DNA from 4 places in the Pantoea sp. SO10 genome. Region 3 is predicted to be linked to each of the others. Evidence: predicted binding sites of a transcription regulator. Region 3 holds the regulator's gene; each other region holds the start of a gene.
The links. The regulator Fur, encoded in region 3, represses iron uptake genes when iron is present. The targets are predictions, from matches to a motif close to ATAATAATGAGAACNACTATCAA.
Positions count from the first base shown of each region.

Region 1: the regulator Fur is predicted to act here: its motif matches at 3,739-3,761, upstream of fhuA (ferrichrome porin FhuA).
Region 2: the regulator Fur is predicted to act here: its motif matches at 1,597-1,619, upstream of exbB (tol-pal system-associated acyl-CoA thioesterase).
Region 4: the regulator Fur is predicted to act here: its motif matches at 752-774, upstream of FCN45_RS02405 (isochorismate synthase).

Region 1 covers NZ_CP040095.1:823,553-829,428, reverse strand. The annotation lists gene fhuD (Fe(3+)-hydroxamate ABC transporter substrate-binding protein FhuD) at 1-646, opposite strand, end outside; gene fhuC (Fe3+-hydroxamate ABC transporter ATP-binding protein FhuC) at 656-1,450, opposite strand; gene fhuA (ferrichrome porin FhuA) at 1,505-3,703, opposite strand; gene FCN45_RS03715 (glycosyltransferase family 25 protein) at 4,039-5,865, shown strand.
Region 2 covers NZ_CP040095.1:3,582,171-3,588,046, forward strand. The annotation lists gene FCN45_RS16470 (MFS transporter) at 1-171, opposite strand, end outside; gene exbD (TonB system transport protein ExbD) at 353-775, opposite strand; gene exbB (tol-pal system-associated acyl-CoA thioesterase) at 781-1,509, opposite strand; gene metC (cystathionine beta-lyase) at 1,770-2,960, shown strand; gene FCN45_RS16490 (DedA family protein) at 3,059-3,721, shown strand; gene FCN45_RS16495 (AraC family transcriptional regulator) at 3,722-4,633, opposite strand; gene dkgA (2,5-didehydrogluconate reductase DkgA) at 4,839-5,666, shown strand; gene ftsP (cell division protein FtsP) at 5,786-5,876, opposite strand, start outside.
Region 3 covers NZ_CP040095.1:1,244,287-1,250,162, forward strand. The annotation lists gene nagE (N-acetylglucosamine-specific PTS transporter subunit IIBC) at 1-1,039, shown strand, start outside; gene glnS (glutamine--tRNA ligase) at 1,192-2,859, shown strand; gene FCN45_RS05735 (hypothetical protein) at 3,096-3,491, shown strand; gene fur (ferric iron uptake transcriptional regulator) at 3,552-4,001, opposite strand; gene fldA (flavodoxin FldA) at 4,356-4,886, opposite strand; gene ybfE (LexA regulated protein) at 5,024-5,299, opposite strand; gene ybfF (esterase) at 5,467-5,876, opposite strand, start outside.
Region 4 covers NZ_CP040095.1:530,754-536,629, reverse strand. The annotation lists gene fepB (Fe2+-enterobactin ABC transporter substrate-binding protein) at 1-625, opposite strand, end outside; gene FCN45_RS02405 (isochorismate synthase) at 802-1,983, shown strand; gene FCN45_RS02400 ((2,3-dihydroxybenzoyl)adenylate synthase) at 1,994-3,610, shown strand; gene FCN45_RS02395 (isochorismatase) at 3,629-4,483, shown strand; gene dhbA (2,3-dihydro-2,3-dihydroxybenzoate dehydrogenase) at 4,480-5,238, shown strand; gene FCN45_RS02385 (hotdog fold thioesterase) at 5,242-5,658, shown strand; gene cgtA (Obg family GTPase CgtA) at 5,700-5,876, opposite strand, start outside.

The DNA of each region.
Region 1 (5,876 bases), 420 kb from region 3:
TGCCCCAGAAGTTGGTTTCGCCCTGCCAGGCATTGCTCAAGCCAAGGATCTCCATCACCTCAAGGAACAAACTGTTTTTACCGAAGGTAATCGCGTGGCGGCTGTCCATCAGCGACATCAGCAGCACCGGACGATCGGCCCACGGCCTGAGGCGTTCACGCGCCGCCGCCAGCTGTTCATCCACATACTGCAGATGCTGCACGGCCTGCGCTTCACGGCCAAGACGTGCGCCGAGCGCCTGCAATGAGTGACGCGCGGTGCTGAGCGGTTTGCCGTCGCCGCTGTTGAGGTCAAAACCCATGGTTGGCGCGATGCGCCGCAGCTTATCCAGCGCCGGACCATAACCATTGGAGTGCAGGATGAGTGAAGGTTCGAGCTGCGTCATCAGCTCCAGATTGGGTTCGGTGCGTAAGCCAAGATCGATAACGCTGGATGGCAGCTGCGGATCGCCGACCCAAATGTTGTAGTTGTGCATGTCGGCCACCCCGAGTGGCGTCACGCCGAGCGCCATCAGCAGCTCCACCGGCAGCCACTCCAGCGCCAGAATGCGCTGCGCATCCGGCACGGCGGCACGCAGCGGCAACGCAGACATCAACGGGGAAAGCGCCAGCGCCGTCAGCAGGCGGCGGCGAGAAATGTAGAACATGGCGAGGCCTTAATAAACGAAACTGACGGGCGCGCCGCCCAGCGGATGCGGCAAAATGCCCATCGGAATACCGTAAATGTTGCCCAGCACATCGGCCTGCATGATCACCTCGGGGCCTCCTTCGGCAATCACTTCGCCACCGCGCAATGCCACCAGACGATCGCAATAGCGCGCCGCCATGTTGAGATCGTGCAGCACCGCAATCACCGTTAGCCCACGTTCGCGGCTGAGACGCTGAATCAGCGCCAGCACATCAACCTGATGGGCGATATCCAGCGCCGAGGTCGGTTCATCCAGCAACAGGCAGCGACTGTTCTGCGCCACCAGCATCGCCAGCCAGGCACGCTGGCGCTCGCCGCCAGAAAGGCTATCCACCAGACGCCCGGCAAAAGGCTTTAATCCCACTAGCGTAATCGCCTCTTCCACCCGATCGCGATCTTCCTGACCATAGCGGCCCAGCGCGCCGTGCCACGGATAGCGGCCAATCGCCACCAGCTCGCGCACCGTCATGCCTTCCGCCGCGGGCAGTTGCTGCGGCAGATACGCCACCTGACGCGCAAAATCTTTGCTGCCCCAGTTATCTACCGCGTCCTCATTCAACAACACGCGCCCTTCACTCGCCGCATGGTGACGACCGAGCATTTTCAGCAGCGTGGATTTGCCAGAACCATTGTGACCAATCAGCGCGGTGACTTTGCCCGGTGCAAAGGTAAGAGACAGCGGATGCAGCAGCGTGCGGCCTGGCACACGAAAACTGACGTTATCCAGCCTGAAGGTGGTTTCTGCGTGGTGCGGATGCTGCATGATAATCCCTGGTTAATCTGTAGGTCGCCATTGATGGCGACCTGCGTAACACGATCAGAAACGGAAAGTCGCAGTACCGACAATCTGACGCTCAGCGCCCCAGTAGCAGGCGTAGTCGCGGTAGCAGCTGGCGACGTATTCACGATCGAAGAGGTTATTGACGTTAACGCCGATGGTGGAGCCCGGCATGCCAAAGCGTGCAAGATCGTATTTCAGTGCGGCATCAACGGTGGTGTAACCGGCTACGTCGAAGTTTTGGTTCACATCGTCGCCGCTGGCGTACAACCCTTTGCTCTCGCCCACATAACGCACACCCGCACCCACCGTCACGCCCGACAGCGCCGTTTCATGGAAGGTGTAATCACTCCACAGCGATGCCATATGCTTCGGCACCTGCACCGGCGTTTTGCCTTTCAGGTTAGTGTCTTCGGTGTATTCCGCATCAGTGTAGGTATAAGACGCGGTCATATTGATGTTGGCATTCAGCGCTGCTTTGGCTTCCAGCTCCACGCCACGCGAGCGGATTTCACCACTCTGAATGCTGGCATTTGGGTGGTTAAGGGTATCCGGATCGGCCGTCAGGTTTTTGGTTTTGGTCAGCTGATACACCGCCGCCGTCAACACCACCGGACGATCTTTAGGAACGTATTTCACGCCGGCTTCATACTGCTTCGCGCGGGAAGGATCAAAGGCTTGACCATCATAAGTTGAACCTGAGTTCGGAATGAAGGCTTCGCTGTAGCTGAAGTAAGGTGCGATACCGTTATCAAACACATAGTTCAGCCCGCCACGCCAGGTGAAAGCCTGATCGTTCTGGCGATCAACGCTACTGGCTACGCGATCATAGACCGAGTTCATCGCGTAATCATAACGACCGCCGAGGGTTAACACCCAGCGGTTCCACTCCATCTGATCCTGCGCGTATAAACCGGTTTGGCGCTGCTTATTGAGGTGCTGATAAGGATTAGGGAACGGCGTCACGCTGTCGTCGCCATATTGTGGATTAACGGCATTCAGCGGTGATGCGGTACCAAATTGCGCATCAATATCATTACGCGTGCGCTGGAAATCGACACCCAGCAACAGTGTGTGATCAATTTGACTGGTGGTGAATTTGGCCTGCGCCTGGTTATCGACTGCAAACTGGTTGAGCTTTTCATCAGAAACCGCTGAACCGCGGGTGATTTGCTGTGTTGCGGCATTAAAACCATTGCCATAAATGCTGCGATAATCCGTTCTCAGATCCGCATAGCGCAAATTCTGCCGCACCGTCCAGGTGTCGTTGAAGCTGTGCTCGAAGTTGTAGCCCACCATCCTGGTGTTGCGCGAAATCTTGTTGCTGTCTTCGCCTTCATCAAAGTTAGTTGGCAGCTTGTAACTGCTGCCGTCAGGACGCGTGATGCCCACCACAGTGCCCTGACGCGGCAACCAGCCGTAATAGCCGGTTTCCGGTTCGTTCTGGAAGTAGGTCAGCAAATCGAAACGCGTATTCTCATTCGGACGCCAGCTGAATGATGGCGCAATGGTGTAGCGCTTCTCTTTGTTCATATCCTGCTGCGCATCGGCGCTGCGCGCGAGACCGGTCAGGCGATAGCTGTAAACGCCGTCATCATCCAGCGAGCCGCTGAAATCGAAACCCGTGGAGAACTCATTGTTTGTGCCCATCTGGAACTGCACTTCACGCAGCGTCTCCTGCGTCGGACGCTTACTCACCAGCGACACCACGCCGCCCGGATTGCTCTTGCCGTACAGCACCGAAACCGGACCGCGCAACAGTTCGGCGCGTTCAAGGAAATAAGGATCGATAGCAAACTCAGAGTAGTTATCACCCTGCAGTTTCAGGCCATCAAGATATTGGTTGGTGTTGGTTTCGCTGAAGCCGCGAATAGAGAGCGCATCGATGACATTGGAGCTACCGCGGTTACCGGTCAACACGCCTGGCGTGTAGTTGAAAGCCCCTTTCACGCTGGTGACGTTTTTCATCGCCATCTCTTCCTGCGTGACTACCGAGATTGACTGCGGATTCTTCTCAATCGGCGTATCGGTTTTGGTGCCGGTGGCGCTGCGTTTGGCCGCAATGGTTGGCGACGGGCCCCACGCTTTCTCTTGTTCGACACCGCTGCTGCCATCGGCGCTAACCACCACGGTATCTTCTGCCAACGCCTGCACGCTGAACGTACCCATAGTCAGTGAAATAAACCAAGCCAGCGAACGCGGGCGTAAGAAACAAGGATTGGTGTTTCGCGTATTCATAAGTGAGGTCTCTCGAAAAAAGTCGATGCAGGCGAATACAAACGAGAATGATTATTATGACGCACAGATTTTAGGCGAAATAGCGTCATATTCGCAACGATTAATGCCTGTAAGCGCGGCGTTTACAGCCAGATCGCGCATATTCATGATCGCAAATAATAAATGAGCAATAAAAGGAGCGGAGGCCGGCAATCGGGAAATTGCATTGCCGCACAGAGGAAGTTTATTTCATCCCGACAGAGCATCAAACCAACGATAACGAGTAAAATCATAAAGTTAAAAAAATGGCCCGCTAATTGCTTATCTCCTGCATTCTCCTTCCTGCAGACACAGTCATGACCGCTATAAACTGGAACATTGTTGATCGCGTTATCTTCATCAATTTGAAGAAACGCAAAGACCGATTAAGCCGCATTACTAAACAACTTAAAAAGCTGGGTTTAACCGCTGAAAAAATCGTTCGCCTGGACGCGATCAAGCATGAAAAGGGCTACATCGGCTGCACGCAATCGCATATCGCCGCGCTGGAGATGGCACGCGATAACGGCTGGGAGCGCGTGCTGATTCTGGAGGATGATTTTAGCTTCAATGAAAGCCAGAAGAACTACGACAATCTCAACCGCTACTTTGCCGCCCTGCCGCAAATCAACTGGCAAGTGGCTTTTCTGGCGGCCAATTACCGCCGCGTCACGCCGTTAAAAAGTGTGGACTATATCGTGCGCGCTAACTTCGCGTGGTGTGCATGCGCCTATATCGTAAATCACCGCTATTACACCACGCTGATTAAAAACTATCGCGAGGCGCTGCAGGCGCAATTGCAAGGTGGTGCGCAGGCACAATATGCCCTTGATGTGCACTGGAATAGCCTGATGCAGCAGGATCTTTGGCTGGGCGTATTCCCCAACGCCGGTGCACAACGGCTCGATAAAAGCGATATCGAAAATCGAACGGTAGATTACCGCGCACTCTTCAGAAAACCGTTGAGTCAAATCGTTGCGCCCGCCAAATTCACACCCTCCACTTCAGGCCCCATTAAAGTCGACTTTTACTTCCAGTGGCCACCGGGTTGGACGAACTTTGAATCGGTGATTGAGGCGATGCAGGCCAATCCCGCGTTCGATTGCCGCATCGTGGTGGTGCCTTACCTGAACTGGAAGGCGAGCGATGTTAACGGCGATATTCAGCGTGAGATTCTGCGTGAAAGAGGGCTGGATTACACAGGATTTGAAGACTATCAGTTGGAGCAGCGTCAGCCCGATGTGGTGTTCTTGCAAAACCCTTACGACGAAGCACGCCCCGAAGCCTTTCGCAGCGACTACCTGCATGAGCGCGGCGTGAAAATCGCTTACATCCCTTATGCGCTCGATAGCGGCATCAGTGAAGAGGTCCAACTCTATCAATTTAATTTGCTGTGCCAAAATCTGGCGACGTGGATTTTTTCTCGCTCGGAGCGACATAAAGCGGAGTTTGGTATTCAGTGCGACGCGGGCAACAACCACGTCTATGTTACGGGTCACCCCAAGTTTGACCACTATCAGCGCCGCTTTCATCTGCCCGACGAAAAGCCACCCACAAAGATCAAAACGTTGCTTTGGACGCCGCATTTTGTGCTGCCTGACGGACGCAAAATGTCTACCACTTTTACGCTCTACGGCGCCGCTTTTTTAAAGCTGATTGAGCGTGCGGATATCCATTTGATCATTCGCCCTCACCCGCTACTGAGTCAGTGGATAGGGGAAGCCAGCGCAACCGCGCGCAGCCTGTATCAGCAACTGTTTGATGCCGCAAAACATCATTCAAATGTGGAGTGGGATAGCGGACATGATTACAAACAGACGTTTGCTCGTTCGGATGCGCTGCTCGCTGACGCGGGTTCATTCTTATTCGAATATTTGCCGTCAAAAAAACCGATTCTCTACCTGACTCATGAAAGCTGTTATGGCCTGAATCGCACCGCTGACTTCATCTATAACGCCTACGACGTGGCCTGGCAGGAGGAGGATATTTTTACTTTTGTCGACAATATCGTCGCCGGACGCGATCCGATGAAAGCCACTCGGGAACGGGTTTTGAGGGAAGAACTGCAAATTGAGGAGAGAACAGCAGGCGAAAAAATCGCTGAAATTATTTGTGCCTCGCTAAGATCCCTCAACCAATCCTAAGCATAAAAAAG
Region 2 (5,876 bases), 1.9 Mb from region 3:
CATGAGAGAGGCAAAGGGATCATCGCCGGGGAAAAAGGTTTTGGCGATTGCCGTGGCGTAATAGCCAAACACCATGAAATCGTACATCTCAAGGAAGTTACCGCTGGTAACGCTAAAGATGGTTTTGGCACCGCTTTGCGGCGACTTTTGTAAAGAGTGACTCGCGCTCATATTGTCCTTCCTGGTTTTTCTTCCGTTGTAGCGTGCCGGGCCAGGAATAAACGTGATCTTCTTCACCATTGCAGTTTACAAAAATACGACCAATAGTAACAATAAATTAACAAATCGCGTGCAGGCATTAAAAAAGGCCGCTGCGGGAGCGACCTTTACGGCAAGGCTAAGTGGAGTGACGTTACTTCTTCACCGTTTCCATGCCCATCAAACCAATCTTCAGATAACCGGCTTCACGCAGCTGGTCCATCACTTCCATTAGGGTGGCGTAATCCACCGATTTATCCGCCTGGAAGAAGATGGTGGTGTCTTTCTTGCCTTCGGTTTGTGCCGTCAGCGCATTCACCAGCGTCTCTTTGGTGACCGCATCGTTTCCGATGAAGATCTGCTTATCTTCCTTGATGGAGAGATAAACCGGTTTTTCCGGACGCGGCTGCGGCGCGCTGGTCGATGCTGGCAGGTTAACGCGCACATCGACGGTAGCTAATGGCGCGGCGACCATAAAGATGATCAGCAGAACTAACATGACGTCGATAAACGGCGTCACGTTGATTTCGTGCATTTCGCCATCGCCGACCGAGTCATCGTTTAAACGCATCGCCATAATACTTATCCTACGCGCAGTTTCTGTGCCGCCGCTGGACGGTTGGCTTCTTTCGCGGTATCAACGTTGCCGAGATCCAGATCGCGGCTCTGCAGCAACATCACCTGCGCGGCGACATCGCCCAGCGACGCTTTGTAGCTGGCAATCATACGCGCGAAGACGTTGTAGATAACCACGGCGGGGATTGCCGCCACCAGACCAATCGCGGTAGCCAGCAGCGCTTCGGCGATGCCCGGCGCGACGACTGCGAGGTTAGTGGTTTGCGTTTTCGCGATGCCGATGAAGCTGTTCATGATGCCCCAAACGGTACCGAACAGACCGATAAACGGCGCAACGGAACCGATGGTGGCGAGGAATCCATTACCGCGACCGGCATGACGGCTAAATGCAGCCACGCGGCGTTCGAGACGGAAGCTGGTGCGCTCTTTGATGCCATCCAGATCTTCAGTACCAGCGGAGAGCTCCAGCTCATTCTGCGCGTCGTTTAGCAGCACAGCGCTGTGGCTGTTGCTTTTGAAGTTTTCAGCAGCACGGTAAGCATCGTTTAATGAGCGGGCTTCGCCCAGCGCTTGCTGCTCGCTTTTCAGGCGACGTTTCGCCCCGCTCAGCTCAGCAAACTTACCGAAGAAAATTGCCCAGGTGACAACCGAAGCCAGTAACAGGCCAATCATCACAATCTTTACCACGATATCGGCATGCTGATACATGCCCCAAACGGAAAGATCCGTTTGCATCAAATCACTGGCTACCACGCTGCATCTCCAACTTCTGTTGCACAGTTCACGATTGAAGCGCGGATCATAGCAAAAAATACCACCGAAGTGATAGTGGTTCTCATTACTATTTACAAAGCAAAGATGCCCGCGATTTCCACAAGTTAGCGGATGTTATGCGCAATACTGGCCTCACTCTGATAATCCGCAATCAGGCTCAACCCGCTACACTGATTCGTGGTAACGTGAATGTTTTGTGGGAAATGTCAGGAAAGGCAGTGATGGCAACGAAAAAAATAGACACCACGCTTGTCAGCGCGGGACGCAGTAAACGTTACACGCAAGGCTCAGTTAACAGCGTAATTCAACGCGCTTCATCCCTGGTTTTTGACACGGTCGCCGACAAGAAACGTGCTACCGCTGGCCGCGCGTCAGGCGAGCTGTTTTATGGTCGTCGCGGCACCCTCACCCATTTCTCGCTGCAAGACGCCATGACCGAGTTGGAAGGCGGCGCAGGTTGCGCGCTCTATCCGTGCGGCGCGGCGGCGGTCTCTAATGCCATTTTGTCCTTTGTCGCAGCCGGCGACCATATTCTGGTGAGCGGCGCGGTCTACGAACCGACGCAGGATTTCTGCTCGAAAATTCTCAGTAAGCTGAACGTCACCACCACCTATTTCGATCACTGCATCGGCAGCGAAATTGGCGAACTGGTGCAGCCGAATACGCGCGTGGTGTTCCTGGAATCACCGGCGTCGATCACCATGGAAGTGCAGGATATTCCCGCGATTGTTGCCGCCGTGCGCGCCAAAGCGCCGGAGGCGATCATCATGATCGATAACACCTGGGCGGCGGGCGTGTTGTTTAACGCGCTGGAGCATGGCATCGATATTTCGATTCAGGCCGGCACCAAATACATCATTGGTCACAGCGACGTGATGATTGGCACGGCGGTAGCAAATGAGCGTTGCTGGCCGCAGCTGCGCGAGAACTCCTATCTGATGGGCCAAATGGTCGATGCCGATACCGCTTATATGGCGAGCCGCGGCATTCGTACGCTGGGCACACGTCTGCGTCAGCACGAAGAGAGCGGATTGCAGGTGGCGGAATGGCTGGCCACGCAGCCGGAAGTGGCGCGCGTTAATCATCCGGCGCTGGCGCAGTGTAAAGGCCACGCATTCTGGCAGCGCGATTTCAGCGGCAGCAGCGGTTTGTTCTCGTTCATCCTGCATGAAAAACTGAGCCGTGAGCAGCTGGCAAATTACCTCGATCACTTCCACCATTTCAGCATGGCGTATTCGTGGGGCGGCTATGAATCCCTGATTCTGGCGAACCAGCCTGAAGAGCTGGCGGCGATTCGTCCGGCGGGCGGCGTGGATTTTGACGGCACGCTGGTGCGTCTGCATATCGGCCTCGAACATGTCGATGACTTGCTGGATGATCTTAAAGCCGGTTTTGCACGTTTAAGAAGTTAAACAGAAGATAAACCACGCTGTGGCGGCGATGAGAGATCAACGTATGCAATGCCACAGAAGGTTAAAATTAGACTCCTTGTGACTCGATGGAATAGCTGATGGGTGTTTTACATGAGATTGTCCAAGCGCTTTGGCATCAGGATTTTGCCGCGCTCGGCAATCCGGATGTGGTTTGGATTGTCTACGGCGTGATGTTTTTAACGCTGTTTCTGGAAAACGGTTTGCTGCCCGCGTCATTCCTGCCGGGCGATAGCCTGCTGTTACTGGCGGGCGCGATGGTCGCCAAAGGTGTGATGGACTTCGTGCCGACCATTGTGATTCTGACCACGGCGGCCAGTCTCGGCTGCTGGCTCAGCTATCTGCAAGGACGCTGGCTCGGCAACACCAAACTGGTGAAAAGTTGGTTGCTGCATCTGCCCGCGCAATATCATCAGCGCGCGTGGAATATGTTTAACCGCCACGGTTTGATGGCGCTGCTGGTTGGCCGCTTCCTGGCCTTTGTGCGCACCTTACTGCCGACCATGGCCGGGATTTCCGGCTTAAACAATGGCCGCTTCCAGCTGTTTAACTGGCTGAGCGGCTTGTTGTGGGTTGGGATTGTGGTGACGCTGGGCTACGGCATCAGCCATGTGCCCTTTATCAAGCGCCATGAAGATCAGGTGATGGCGATCCTGATGATTCTGCCGATCGCGCTGCTGTTTATCGGCCTGGCCGGCAGCATTGTGGTGATCTGGAAAAAACGCCGCCAGAAACTCTCCTGATTACGACGCGGCGTCAAACGGTAAGGTTTGACGCACGCGGCTCGCCTCTTCTCCCGGCGTCACGCCGAAATAGCGCTTAAACTCACGCGAAAACTGCGATGGGCTTTCATAACCGACGCGCACCGCCGCCGCGCTGGCTTTCATGCCATCCTGCAGCATCATCAGGCGCGCCTGATGCAGGCGATAGCGCTTAAGGTATTGCAGCGGCGAGGTTTGCGTCACCGCTTTGAAGTTATGATGAAACGCTGAAACGCTCATGTTCACTTCAGCGGCCAGCATGTCGACGCTCAAACTCTCCGCGAAGTGGTTTTCGATGCGACGCAGCGCACGCGCAATCTGGCTGAACTGCGTCTGACGATTGACCAGCGACAGCAACGCGCCGCCAATCGGTCCGGTTAACACGTAATAGATGATCTCGCGCACCAGCTGCGGCCCCAGCACGCGGGCGTCGCGCGGGTTATTCATCACATCCAGCAAGCGTTCGGCCGCACACAGCATCTCTTCGCTCATGAACGCCGAATGGATGCCGGAAGTTTGTGCCTGCGGCTGGAACTGCTCGTCATCGCCGATATCCATCAGCAAATCCTGCAGGCTGGCGACATCCACGCTCAAACACATGCCGGCCAGCGGCTCCGCCAGCGTGGCTTCGGTTTCGCACTCCACCGGCAGCGGTACGGTGAGCATCAGATATTTGGTGGCGTCGTAGTGGAAAACGGTGCTGCCGAGATAGCCGGTTTTACGCCCCTGAAACAGAATCACAATGCCGGGTTGATACATCATCGGCGTACGCGGCAAGGTTTCGCAGGCATAGATCAATTTGACATTTTCTACCGCGCACAGCGGCTTATGCAGGTCATTCATCAGCGCAACCACGCGCTGCGCTAGCTGGCGGCAAAGGGCGTCGTTTGGCATGCATCTCTCTCAGGCAGCAAAAAAGTCAGTTTGCCGTAAGGCTGTGCAAAGCTCCATCATTCTGGAGAATCAGGCAAGATTCTTGCAGAAATCTATCAGGCAAAAGTGCCGCCCGCTTGCCACAATGATCCTGAGGTGAGGTTTGTTGACTAGACTTAAGCACATCTTTTCTACGGTAAGTCCCTGCAACAGATAAGGAGCAATTATGGCAGATCAACCAATTATTAAATTGCGCGACGGCAACATGATGCCGCAGCTTGGCCTCGGCGTGTGGCAAGCGAGCATTGAGGATGCGCGCAACGCCATCCTGGAAGCCCTGAAAGTCGGCTATCGCTCCATCGATACCGCCGCTATCTACAAAAATGAGGAAGCGGTTGGGCAAGCGCTGCAAGAGACCGACGTGGCGCGCGATGACATTTTTATCACCACCAAGCTGTGGAACGACGACCAGACCAACTGGCAACAGGCAATGGAAACCAGCCTGAAGAAGTTGCAGTTAGAGCAGGTGGATTTGTATCTCATGCACTGGCCGTGCCCGGAAAAAGATCACTACGTTGAAGCCTGGAAAGGCTTGATTGAGCTGCAGCAACAGGGCTTAACCAAAAGCATCGGCGTATGTAACTTCCACGAGGCGCATCTGAAGCGTTTGATCGATGAAACCGGCGTGTCGCCGGTGGTGAACCAGATCGAGCTGCATCCGATGCTGCAACAGCGCACGCTGCATGCGTGGAATGCGCTGCACCAGATTCAAACCGAATCCTGGAGCCCGCTGGCGCAAGGCGGTAAAGGCGTGTTTGATCAGGAGATTATCCGCGAACTGGCGAAGAAATATAGCAAGACGCCGGCACAAATCGTGATTCGCTGGCATCTGGATAGCGGCCTGGTGGTGATTCCGAAGTCGATTACCCCGGAACGCATTCGTGAGAATTTCCAGGTGTTTGATTTTAGGTTGGATAAAACTGAAGTGAGTGAGATCAGTAAGCTGGATAGCGGCAACCGTTTGGGACCGGATCCGGAGGCGTTTAACGGGTAGAATGGCGCGCGTTTCCCCTCACCCTAACCCTCTCCCGCAGGCGGGAGAGGGAACCGTAAGGTGCGTTTTGCTCGATCTGCTCCCTCGCCCGCTTGCGGGAGAGGGCTGGAGTGAGGGCATTAAGACGCTGAATTCACCAATAACTGCCCCGCCGTCCCGCGATCCGCCATCTCTAACGTCTGGCTGTAATAGACAAATGGGAAGTGATCC
Region 3 (5,876 bases):
CATGCAGTGGATTGCCGGTTTCGGCTTCAGTGCGGGTCTGGTGGATATGGTGCTGTCAACGCGTAACCCGCTGGCGGTGCACTGGTGGATGCTGATCCCACAAGGTCTGGTGTTCTTCGTTATCTACTACGTGGTATTCCGCTTCACCATCCAGAAATTCAACCTGATGACGCCGGGCCGCGAACTCTCTGCGGGCGATGAAACCGATGGTTATGACGTCAATGTCGATAACAGCGGCAACGGTGAAAGCCAAACTGAATCTCTGGCGCGTCGTTATATTGCGGCGGTAGGTGGCTCAGAAAACCTGACCAACATCGATGCGTGTATCACACGTCTACGTCTGAACGTTAAAGATTCCGCGCAGGTTAATGAAGGTGTCGCTAAACGTCTCGGTGCTTCAGGTGTGATTCGTCTGAACAAGCAGAGCGTACAGGTTATTGTCGGTACGCAGGCGGAAAGCATTGCAACAGCGATGAAAACCGTACTGAGCAAAGGTCCGGTTGCGGCATCTGCCGCGGCGTCAACGGCTGCTCCTGCTGCTGCAGTAAAACCGCAGGCGGTGCTGAACAGCGAAAAAGCCGTGATCGCTACGCTGCTGGCGCCAGTAACCGGTGACATCGTTGCGCTGGAAAATGTGCCTGACGAAGCATTCGCCAGCAAGGCAGTCGGTGATGGTCTGGCCATCAAGCCAACCGGCAAAACCGTGGTTGCGCCAACCGCCGGAACTGTGGTGAAGATCTTCAACACCAACCATGCGTTCTGCCTTGAGGCGGAAAACGGCGTCGAGATCGTGGTACATATGGGGCTGGATACAGTAGCGCTGGAAGGTAAAGGCTTCACGCGTCTGGTTGAAGAGGGCGCAACGGTCACTGCAGGTCAGCCAATCCTGGAAATGGATCTGGACTTCCTCAATGCCAACGCCCGCTCGATGATCAGTCCGGTTGTGGTCAGCAATAGCGATGATTTCGCTGGTCTGAATTTACTGGCAACCGGTTCAGTGGTTGCAGGCGAAACCCCGCTGTACGAGGTTAAAGGCTAAGTCCTTGTGATTGAGCCAGAAGGCAGGAAGCGATTCCTGCCTTTTTTGTTTTAAAACGACCAACAAACGGTTGTTTCCCTCCTGCGCTTTGTGGATCATACTCCGTTACTTCGTGGTACAAATCACCCGTTATAGTTTTTGAGGATTTTGAGATGAGTGAGGCTGAAGCCCGCCCAACGAATTTTATTCGTCAGATCATCGACGAAGATTTGGCGAGCGGTAAGCACAACAGTGTGCATACCCGTTTCCCGCCTGAGCCCAATGGTTATCTGCATATTGGCCATGCGAAATCTATCTGCCTGAACTTTGGTATCGCGCAAGACTATCAAGGTCAGTGCAATCTGCGTTTCGACGACACTAACCCAGTTAAAGAAGATCTGGAGTTTGTCGAATCCATTAAGCGTGACGTGCAATGGCTGGGCTTTGAGTGGAGCGGCAACATTCGTTACTCCTCAGACTACTTCGACCAACTGTTCAACTATGCGGTTGAGCTGATCAACAAAGGTCTGGCTTACGTTGATGAACTGTCGGCGGATGAGATCCGTGAGTATCGCGGTTCACTGACGGCGCCGGGTAAAAACAGCCCATACCGCGATCGCAGCGTGGAAGAAAACCTGGCGCTGTTCGAGAAGATGCGCGATGGCGGTTTCGAAGAGGGCAAAGCCTGTCTGCGTGCCAAAATCGACATGGCGTCCAGCTTTATCGTGATGCGCGATCCGGTGCTGTACCGCATTAAGTTTGCCGATCACCATCAGACCGGCAGCAAGTGGTGCATCTACCCGATGTACGACTTCACTCATTGCATTTCGGATGCGATCGAAGGCATTACGCACTCTCTCTGCACGTTGGAGTTCCAGGATAACCGTCGTCTGTATGATTGGGTGCTGGATAACATCACCATTCCGGTTCATCCGCGTCAGTACGAGTTCTCACGCCTGAATCTGGAATATGCGGTGATGTCGAAGCGTAAACTGACTCAGCTGGTGAGCGAGAAGGTGGTAGAAGGCTGGGACGATCCGCGCATGCTAACCGTTTCGGGTCTGCGTCGTCGTGGCTATAGCGCCGCTTCTATCCGTGAGTTCTGCCGCCGTATTGGTGTGACCAAACAGGACAATATCGTGGAGATGGCTTCACTGGAATCGTGCATTCGTGACGATCTCAATGAAAACGCACCGCGTGCGATGGCGGTAATGGATCCGTTGAAAGTGGTGATCGAGAACCTGCCTGCAGGTCACGATGAGATCATCACTATGCCGAATCATCCGAACAAACCGGAGATGGGCACGCGTGAAGTGCCATTCAGCCGTGAAGTGTGGATCGATCGCGCTGACTTCCGTGAAGAAGCCAACAAGCAGTACAAGCGTTTGGTGCTGGGTAAAGAAGTGCGTCTGCGTAATGCTTACGTGATCCGTGCCGAACGTGTGGCGAAGGATGATGAAGGCAATATCACCTGCATTTATTGCACTTGTGACGTTGATACGCTGAGCAAAGATCCGGCCGATGGCCGTAAAGTGAAAGGCGTTATCCATTGGGTTTCTGCAATCCACGCGCTGCCAGCGGAATTCCGCCTGTACGATCGTCTGTTCAGTGTGCCAAATCCGGGCGCGGCTGAGGATTTCCTCACCACCATCAACCCAAACTCACTGGAAATCAAACAGGGCTTCGTTGAGCCTGGCTTACGTGCAGCCGATCCGATGGCACCGTACCAGTTCGAACGCGAAGGCTATTTCTGTGCTGATAGCGTCTATTCACAGCCCTCCAGGCTGGTGTTTAACCGCACCGTGGGTTTGCGTGACACCTGGGCAAAAATCGGCGATTAATATTTTTAGTCGCGAGCACGATAAGATCATGAAAGGGCGAGCAATCGCCCTTTTTTATTATCTCTATTTGGCCAGATACGACCTTTTATGCTGCACGCCCTCAACGAGCCATTAATTCCCTATTTGCGACTATTCTGACTTTAGAAAAATTAACCCATTTGGCAGTGTGAAAAACTTTTTTTCAGGTAGGCTATGCGCTCTCAGACGGTGCTCTGCGGCTTATCTAAGGAAAAAAAATGACAACTCTCGCCCAGGAAGCCAGGCATAGCGTGGTGGTTTTACATCAGCTTATTGAACGTATTTTCAATCAGGCGGAAGGCAGTGACGACAGCATTGATCTGTTTTTATCGCACTTTCATCCCGAGTTCAAAATGGTCACGCCGCAAGGCAAACGATTGGACCTCAATGAAATGGAAGTGCTGTTTCGCCAGTTACAGGGGCAGCGTGAAGGCATGCGCATTGCCACCAGTGAGCACGCCATCATCTCGCAGCAAAGCGAGGAAGTGACGATTCAGTATCGTGAATTACAGATGATGAACGGCATCAATCAGAGCCGCATTTCACTGGCGGTATTGGATTGCAGCACCGCCATTCCGCGCTGGCGCTACCTGCAGGAAACGCTTGTCGCCTGATTACAGGCATAAAAAAACCGGCTCAAGCGCCGGTTTTTTTATACTGCATAGCACACTCAATTACTTATCGTGGAGCGTATCGTCTTCGCGGCAGTCTCCCAGAGCACAATGACCGTACAGGTACAGGCTGTGGTTGCTGAGCTTAATGCCGTGGCGAGTGGCAATTTCACGCTGACGCGTTTCGATTGATTCATCGCTGAATTCGATAACTTTGCCACAATCCAGGCAGATCAAGTGATCGTGGTGATGCTGCTGAGTCAGTTCGAAGACAGATTTACCGCCTTCGAAGTTGTGACGGGTTACGATGCCCGCGTCGTCAAACTGGTTAAGAACGCGATACACCGTTGCCAGACCAATCTCTTCGCCCATATCAATCAGGCGCTTATACAAATCTTCCGCACTGACGTGATGGGACTCTGGGCCGGGTCCCTGAAGCACTTCCAGAATTTTCAGTCTGGGTAGCGTGACTTTCAGGCCAGCCTTCTTCAATGCGGAGTTGTTGTCAGTCATGCGGATATTGTCCTGTTACTTTGCTAATCACTTGCGGCGCAGGGGCCTTGAATGTTTAGGTCAACGCGCATTCTCATTTGCGTCTCATTATAGAACTCAAGCAGTGAAATGAAAACCAAGGCAACGTCCTTAATCACCAAAGGTTGTAAGGATATCGTCACTAACGTCTTCAAGACGCTTGGGTTTTGGATTCCATTTCACTCAGCCTCATTCTACTGCCAGAGGAATAAGCGGATGACCATTGCGGGTATTCTACAGATTTGCGGGGAAAAGTTAAAAAACCGTAGCTATTATTTTTATAGGAAATTCCGTTACCCGATGTGAGGCAGTGCGCACATCGGGCTGAGCAGGGAATTAAGCTTCAATAATCTCTTTCAGCTGCAGCTCATCAAAGATCTGCTTCACCCACTTCTCAACGCGTTCGTTGGTCAATTCCGGCTGACGGTCTTCGTCAATGGCCAAACCAAGGAAGTTTTTGTCATCGGCCAGGCCTTTAGAGGCTTCGAAGTGATAGCCTTCGGTTGGCCAGTGACCGACGATCACCGCACCATTCGGCTCAATGATGTCACGAATAGTGCCCATCGCATCACAGAAGTACTCGGCGTAATCTTCCTGATCGCCACAACCAAACAGCGCTACCAGCTTGCCATTGAAATCAATCTCTTCCAGCGTCGGGAAGAAATCATCCCAGTCACACTGCGCTTCGCCGTAATACCAGGTTGGGATACCCAGCAGCAGGATGTCGAACGCTTCGAGATCTTCTTTGGTGCTCTTAGCAATGTCATGCACTTCGGCGACATCTTTACCCAGTTGTTTCTGGATCATCTTTGCAATGTTTTCAGTGTTGCCGGTATCGCTGCCGAAGAAAATGCCTACGATTGCCATGGGTTAGGTAACCTCTTAAATCCTGATTGTGAAAGTAAGTCAGTTGACTGCACAGTTATGCGAATAATAGCAGACCGGTAAAAAGTGCGGAACGTATAAAGCCGTGACTTTGTGTTCCAGCGTGCGGTCTTCGCGCGTTACGACAGTTTGAGCTGTGCCAGCAGCATTTGTTCAATCAATTCGCTGCGACTGATGTTTTGCTGATCGGCCAGCGTGCTGAGGGCGTCAACCGCCTCGCTCGACATCTTCAGCTCAACACGACGCAGCCCACGCACTTTATCGCGCTTGAGCTGATTGCGTTTGTTGATGCGTAACTGTTCATCACGCGTCAGCGGGCTGGTTTTCGGGCGACCAGGACGCCGCTCGTCTGCGAAGAGATCAAGCGTAGTGCGGTCTGTCTGTTCTTTTGCCATGGTTTGTAAAACTGAGTGGGCGCGAACGGCGGAAAGGCGCTGCGCGATTAAAACATTATCGGCCCGACCACGGCGAAAAAATATCCGTGGCAAATTTTTAGCGCGACATCATACTCCAGCGCCTTCCCTGACGCCAACCCTAAAGCGCAAGCGGCAAGCTTTTGCTTTTACAGGTTAAAAAAACGCCGAACGGCGCGTAACACCGCATCGGGTTTCTCGGCGTGCACCCAGTGTCCAGCACCGCTGATCACATGTGCATGTGCCTGCGGGAACTGACGCAGCAGCGCATCGCGATGCTGATTATCCAGATAAGGCGAGTCGCCGCCGCGGATAAACAGCGCCGGATGCGGCCACGCAGGAATCTCTTCCCAGCCGGAAATGGTGCTGTAGTTATCCCACAGCACCGGCACATTAAAGCGCCATTCGCCCTCTGCGAAAGATTTGAGGATGAACTGGATCACGCCTTCTTCATCAATATGCTGACGCATTACTTCAGCGGCTTCGCTGCGGCGCGTGACGCCCGCGGCGCTCACGGCCCGGATAGCGGCAAAAATTTCGTCATGGCGGCGCGTTTGGT
Region 4 (5,876 bases), 710 kb from region 3:
ACACATTGACTGCGCGTCCGCCGCCGTTCCATACCATGGCTGAGACCGGCTGCGGTGGCAGCGTGATGGCTTTTTTCAGCGCCGCTTCACGATCGTCAAAAGCTTTAATACGTTGCGCCGCCTGCGCTTCATGCCCGGTCGCCTGGCCTAACTGCGTGACGACATCCTGCCAGCTTTTGTCGTCGTAATTGACCACCAGCGTCGGTGCAATAGCCGAAAACTGTTCGGCGAGCTTGATGGCAGAATCGTTGCCGGTGGCGCTGACGATAATCAGATCCGGCGCTTGCGCGGCAACCGCTTCGGCATTCGGCTCACCGATGTACAGACGTTGAAGATGCTGCTTTTTGGCAACGTCGCTCCACTGGCGAAAGAAACCCTGATCGTCGGCCAGGCGACTGTTCGGCGCAGTCGCGCCGGAAGCAATCACCGGCGCATCAATGGCCAGCAGCGATCCGGTCAGCGTGACGCTGGTCGAGACAATGCGCTGCGGCGCGTGATTGAGCGTAATCGATCCGTTGGCACCCTGAACGGTGCGCGGCCAACCCTGTTCGGCATGAGCGACGCTGGTGAAAATCTGGAAAACACCTATAAGGGCTGCAATGCCCCAAAAACCGCATTTATTCATAAGTTTTGGTCCACTTTTTAGCATATTGCCCTGCTGAGCGTCAGCGCCTGATTACGGCTAAACGCAGCTGAAATCCCGCGAATGGATTGACACTTTTGCCCAATCGACGTAGGTTACAGGCCCATAATAAAAATGATAATCATTCTTAATAATCTTATCATTTATAGGTGAAAATTATGGTGGAATCTTCCACGTTTGAAAATGCCTGGCTGAAGGATTATTCCGCGCTAAGCCGTGGTTTCCTCTTTACCTCGCCGTGGCGTAGTTTGGCAACGCAAGGATGCTATACCACCGTTACCGCGCCGGTAGATGACGCCGCGTCGCTGGACGGTGATTTCCAACAACAGTTGCGCCAGCATTTTGCCGCGGCGAAAAAACAGGGCATCGACAATCCGATTCTGGTCGGGGCGATCCCGTTTGACGTCAGCCAGCCCGCCGCGCTGTTTATTCCTGAATCTTATCAAACGTTTAATCGCGCTGACCTGCAAAACGCGTTGCCGGAAAACGTCAGCGATCTGCCGCAGGTGCGACGTCGCACCGCAGTGCCGGATCACGATGTGTTTACCACGATGGTGGCAGATGCGGTGGCGGCCACGCAGCGCGGCGATCTGGATAAAGTGGTGCTGTCGCGTCTGATGGATATCGTTACCGAACAGCCGGTTGATACCGCAGCGCTGATGCAGCGCGTGATTGCACAGAACCCCAATAGCTACCATTTCCATCTGCCGCTGCCGCAAGGCGGTGCGTTGATTGGTGCCAGTCCGGAGCTGATGCTGCGCAAACAGGGGCGCGATTTTAGCTCTTGTCCGCTGGCGGGCTCAGCGCGGCGCAATCACGACGATGCCCAGCAGGATCGTGCCGCTGGCGATACGCTGATGGATTCCGGCAAAGATCGTCATGAGCACAAACTGGTGACCGACGCGATGCGCGACACCTTGCAGCCGCGCAGCCGTTTGCTGTCGGTGCCGACCATTCCGTCGCTGATTACCACCGCCACGCTGTGGCATCTCGCCACGCAAATCGACGGCGAAGTGCAGGATGAGCGCGAAAATGCGCTGTCGCTGGCCTGCCTGCTGCACCCGACGCCTGCGTTGAGCGGTTTCCCCCATCAGCGCGCGCAGCAGCTTATTCAGCAGTTGGAACCTTTTGATCGCCAACTGTTTGGCGGCATCGTCGGCTGGTGCGATAGCCAGGGCAATGGCGAATGGGTGGTCACCATCCGCTGCGGCACCGTGCATGGCACGCGGGTGCGCCTGTTTGCCGGTGCGGGCATCGTGGCCGACTCCCAACCCGAATCAGAATGGCGTGAAACCGGCGTGAAGCTGGACACCATGTTGCGCGCCTTTGGACTGCAATAAAGGAAAGAACATGAGCATTCCCTATACTCGCTGGCCGGACGACCTGGCTGCGCGCTATCGCGAAAAAGGTTACTGGCTGGATGTGCCGATGACCGACATTCTGGCGCGTCATCAGCATAATGATGCCATCGCGGTGATTGATGGCGATCGCCAGATCAGCTATCGCGAAATGGACGTGCTGAGCAGCAACCTGGCCGCCGCGCTGCAGCGTCGTGGCCTGCAAAATGGCGATACTGCGCTGGTGCAGCTTGGCAACGTGGCCGATTTTTATGTCACGGTATTTGCGCTGTTTAAGCTCGGCGTAGCGTCAGTATTTGCGCTGTTCAGCCATCAGCGCACCGAACTAAGCGCCTATGCAGCGCAGATCGAACCTAAACTGCTGATTGCCGATCGCACTCACGCGCTGTTTGCTGATGATAGCTTTATCAACGCGCTGTGCGCCGCGCAGCCTTCGCTGCAGCAGGTGATTCTGCGTAATGACAACCAGCCGGAAAATACGCTGGAAGCGCTGATGGCGGAAGCCGCGGGTGATTACGTCGCCACACCAACCGCCGCTGATGAAGTGGCGTTTTTCCAGCTCTCCGGCGGCAGCACCGGCACGCCGAAGCTGATTCCGCGCACCCACAACGACTATTACTACAGCATTCGCGCCAGTGATGAGATTTGTCAGGTGACCGCCGATACGCGTTATCTCATCGCCCTGCCCGCGCCGCATAACTTTGCCATGAGCTCCCCGGGTTCGCTCGGTGTATTTTATGCCGGTGGTCAGGTAATTCTGGCTGCCGATCCCAGCGCCACGCTCTGCTTCCCGCTGATTGAGAAGCATCAGGTCACCGATACCGGTTTGGTGCCGCCGGCGGTGAGTTTGTGGCTACAGGCGATTCAGGAATGGGGCAGCAATAAACAGCTGGCTTCGCTGCAGCGCATTCAGGTGGGCGGCGCCAAGCTGGGCGAAACCCTCGCGGCACGCATTCAGCGTGAAATTGGCTGTCAGCTGCAGCAGGTTTTCGGCATGGCCGAAGGTCTGGTGAACTACACGCGCTTTGGCGACGATGAGAACATCATTCTCACCACGCAAGGCCGTCCGATCTCTGAAGATGACGAAGTGTGGGTCGCTGACGAGCACGGCAACGCGCTGCCCACCGGCACCATCGGTCGCCTGATGACGCGCGGCCCCTACACCTTCCGTGGCTATTACAAGAGCCCGGAACATAACGCCGCCAGCTTCGACGCCAACGGGTATTACTGTTCGGGCGATCTGATTGAGATCGACGCGCAGGGCTACATCACCGTGCAAGGGCGCGAAAAGGATCAGATCAATCGCGGTGGCGAGAAGATCGCCGCGGAAGAGATCGAAAATCTGCTGCAACGCCATCCGGATGTGATCCACGCCGCGCTGGTGTCGATGAACGACGAATTGATGGGTGAAAAGAGCTGCGCCTTTATCGTTGCCAGCCAACCGATCAAAGCGGTGGCGTTGCGTCGTCACCTGCGAGAACTGGGCGTGGCCGAGTTCAAATTACCTGACCGTATTACCTGCGTCGATGCCCTGCCGCTGACGCCTGTCGGCAAGGTGGATAAAAAACGTTTACGCCAACAGCTTGCCGACCAACAAGCGCAAGCCTGACCTGTTCCGGAGATTGTAATGGCTATTCCAAAACTGAACGCTTACGCGCTACCCGCAGCAACTGAACTGCCAACCAATAAAGTAAAGTGGACGCTTGAGCCTCAGCGTGCCGCGCTGCTGATTCACGATATGCAGGCTTACTTTCTTAATTTCTGGGGCGAAAACAGCCCGCTGGTTAATCAGGTGGTGGAAAACATCGCTCGTCTGCGTGCTTACTGCAAAGCGCAGGGCATACCGGTGTTATATACCGCTCAGCCGAACGAACAGAGCGATGCCGATCGCGCACTCCTCAACGACATGTGGGGACCGGGCCTGAACAAACATCCGGATCAGCAGAAGATCGTGGATGCGCTGGCGCCGGATCAGGACGATCAGGTACTGACCAAATGGCGATACAGCGCCTTCGTGCGCTCACCGCTGGAATCGATCCTGCAGGAGATGGGCCGCGATCAGTTGATCATCACCGGCGTGTACGCGCATATCGGTTGCCTGACCACCGCGACTGACGCCTTTATGCGTAATATCCAGCCGTTTATGGTGGCGGATGCGCTGGCCGACTTCACGCGCGAAGAGCACATGATGGCGCTGACTTACACCGCAGGTCGCAGCGGTAAAGTAGTGATGACCGCCGACCTGATGCCGCTGCCGTTGAGCAAAGACGATCTGCGTGCGCTGATTCTGCCGCTGCTGGAAGATGACGATGTGCCTGCAGATGACGAGAACCTGATCGATTACGGTCTGGATTCAGTACGCGTGATGGCGCTGGCGGCGCGCTGGCGTCAGGTGCACAGCGACATCGATTTCGTCAGTCTGGCAAAAAATCCGACCATCGATGGCTGGTGGGCGCTGTTATCAAGGGTGCCAGCTAAATGAGTGCAACTTTCGATTTCAGTGGAAAAATCGTCTGGGTAACCGGCGCAGGCAAAGGGATTGGTTACCACACCGCGCTGAGCTTCCATCAGGCGGGCGCGCAGGTTATCGGCTTCGATCTGCGTTTCGAACAGGCCGACTATCCTTTCACCACGCAGGTGCTGGATGTGGCGAACGCCGCCGAGGTGAAAGCGGTTTGTCAGCGTTTGCTGGCAGATCAGCCGCGTCTCGATGTGCTGGTGAACGGTGCCGGCATCCTGCGTATTGGCAGCACCGATGAACTGTCGTTCGACGATTGGCAGGCGTGTCTGGCGGTGAATGCCGGCGGCGCGTTCAACCTGTTCCAGCAAACCTTGCCGGTGTTTCGCCAGCAGCGTGCGGGTGCGATTGTGACTATCGCCTCTAATGCAGCACATGCGCCGCGCCTTGGTATGTCCGCTTATGGCGCTTCCAAAGCGGCGTTGCGCAGCTTGTGTCTGACCGTGGGTTTAGAGATGGCACCTTACGGCGTGCGCTGCAATATCGTTTCTCCGGGTTCCACCGATACCGATATGCAACGCAGCCTGTGGCATACGCCAGAAGCCGAGCAGGAGATGATCAATGGTTTCCCGGATCAGTACAAGCTGGGGATCCCGCTGCGTAAGATCGCTAAACCGCAGGAGATCGTCGCTAACGTGATGTTCCTCGCGTCGGATCTTGCCAGCCACGTGGTGCTGCAGGATATTGTGGTCGACGGTGGCGCAACGCTGGGATCCTAAGTTATGGCAATCTGGAAACGTTCGGTCGATGTTGAAACGTTGAATAAGATGGGTGAAAACTCGCTGGTGGCACACGTTGGCATTGTGTTTACCACCATCGGTGAAGATTATCTCGAAGCCACCATGCCGGTGGATGCCCGCACGCAGCAGCCGTTTGGCCTGCTGCACGGCGGCGCTTCTGTGGTGCTGGCGGAGTCGATGGGATCGATTGCCGGTTATCTCAGCATCGAAGAAGGTAAAAGCGTGGTGGGGATTGAGGTGAGCGCCAGCCACCATCGTGCAGTAAGCAGCGGTGAAGTGCGCGGCATTTGCCGCCCGCTGCACCTTGGTGCGCGTAATCAAAGCTGGCAGATTGAGATTCGTAACGCCCGCAATCAGCTGTGCTGCACCTCGAGATTGACGGTGGCGGTGCTGGGTTAAGACATAAAAAAAGCGGCCTTCGGGCCGCTTTTTTTGTGCGATTAACGCTGGTAAATGATTTCGACGCCTTCGTCGTCCTCTTCGTCCCAGTCGTCATCCCAATCGTCGTCTTCTTCCACTTCCTGCGCCGTTTCCATGGCTTCACGGTGATAATCATCCCACATGAAGGCCACTTTCTCTGGCTCTTTAGCTTCTTCTTCGGCTTCTTTTGGATTTTC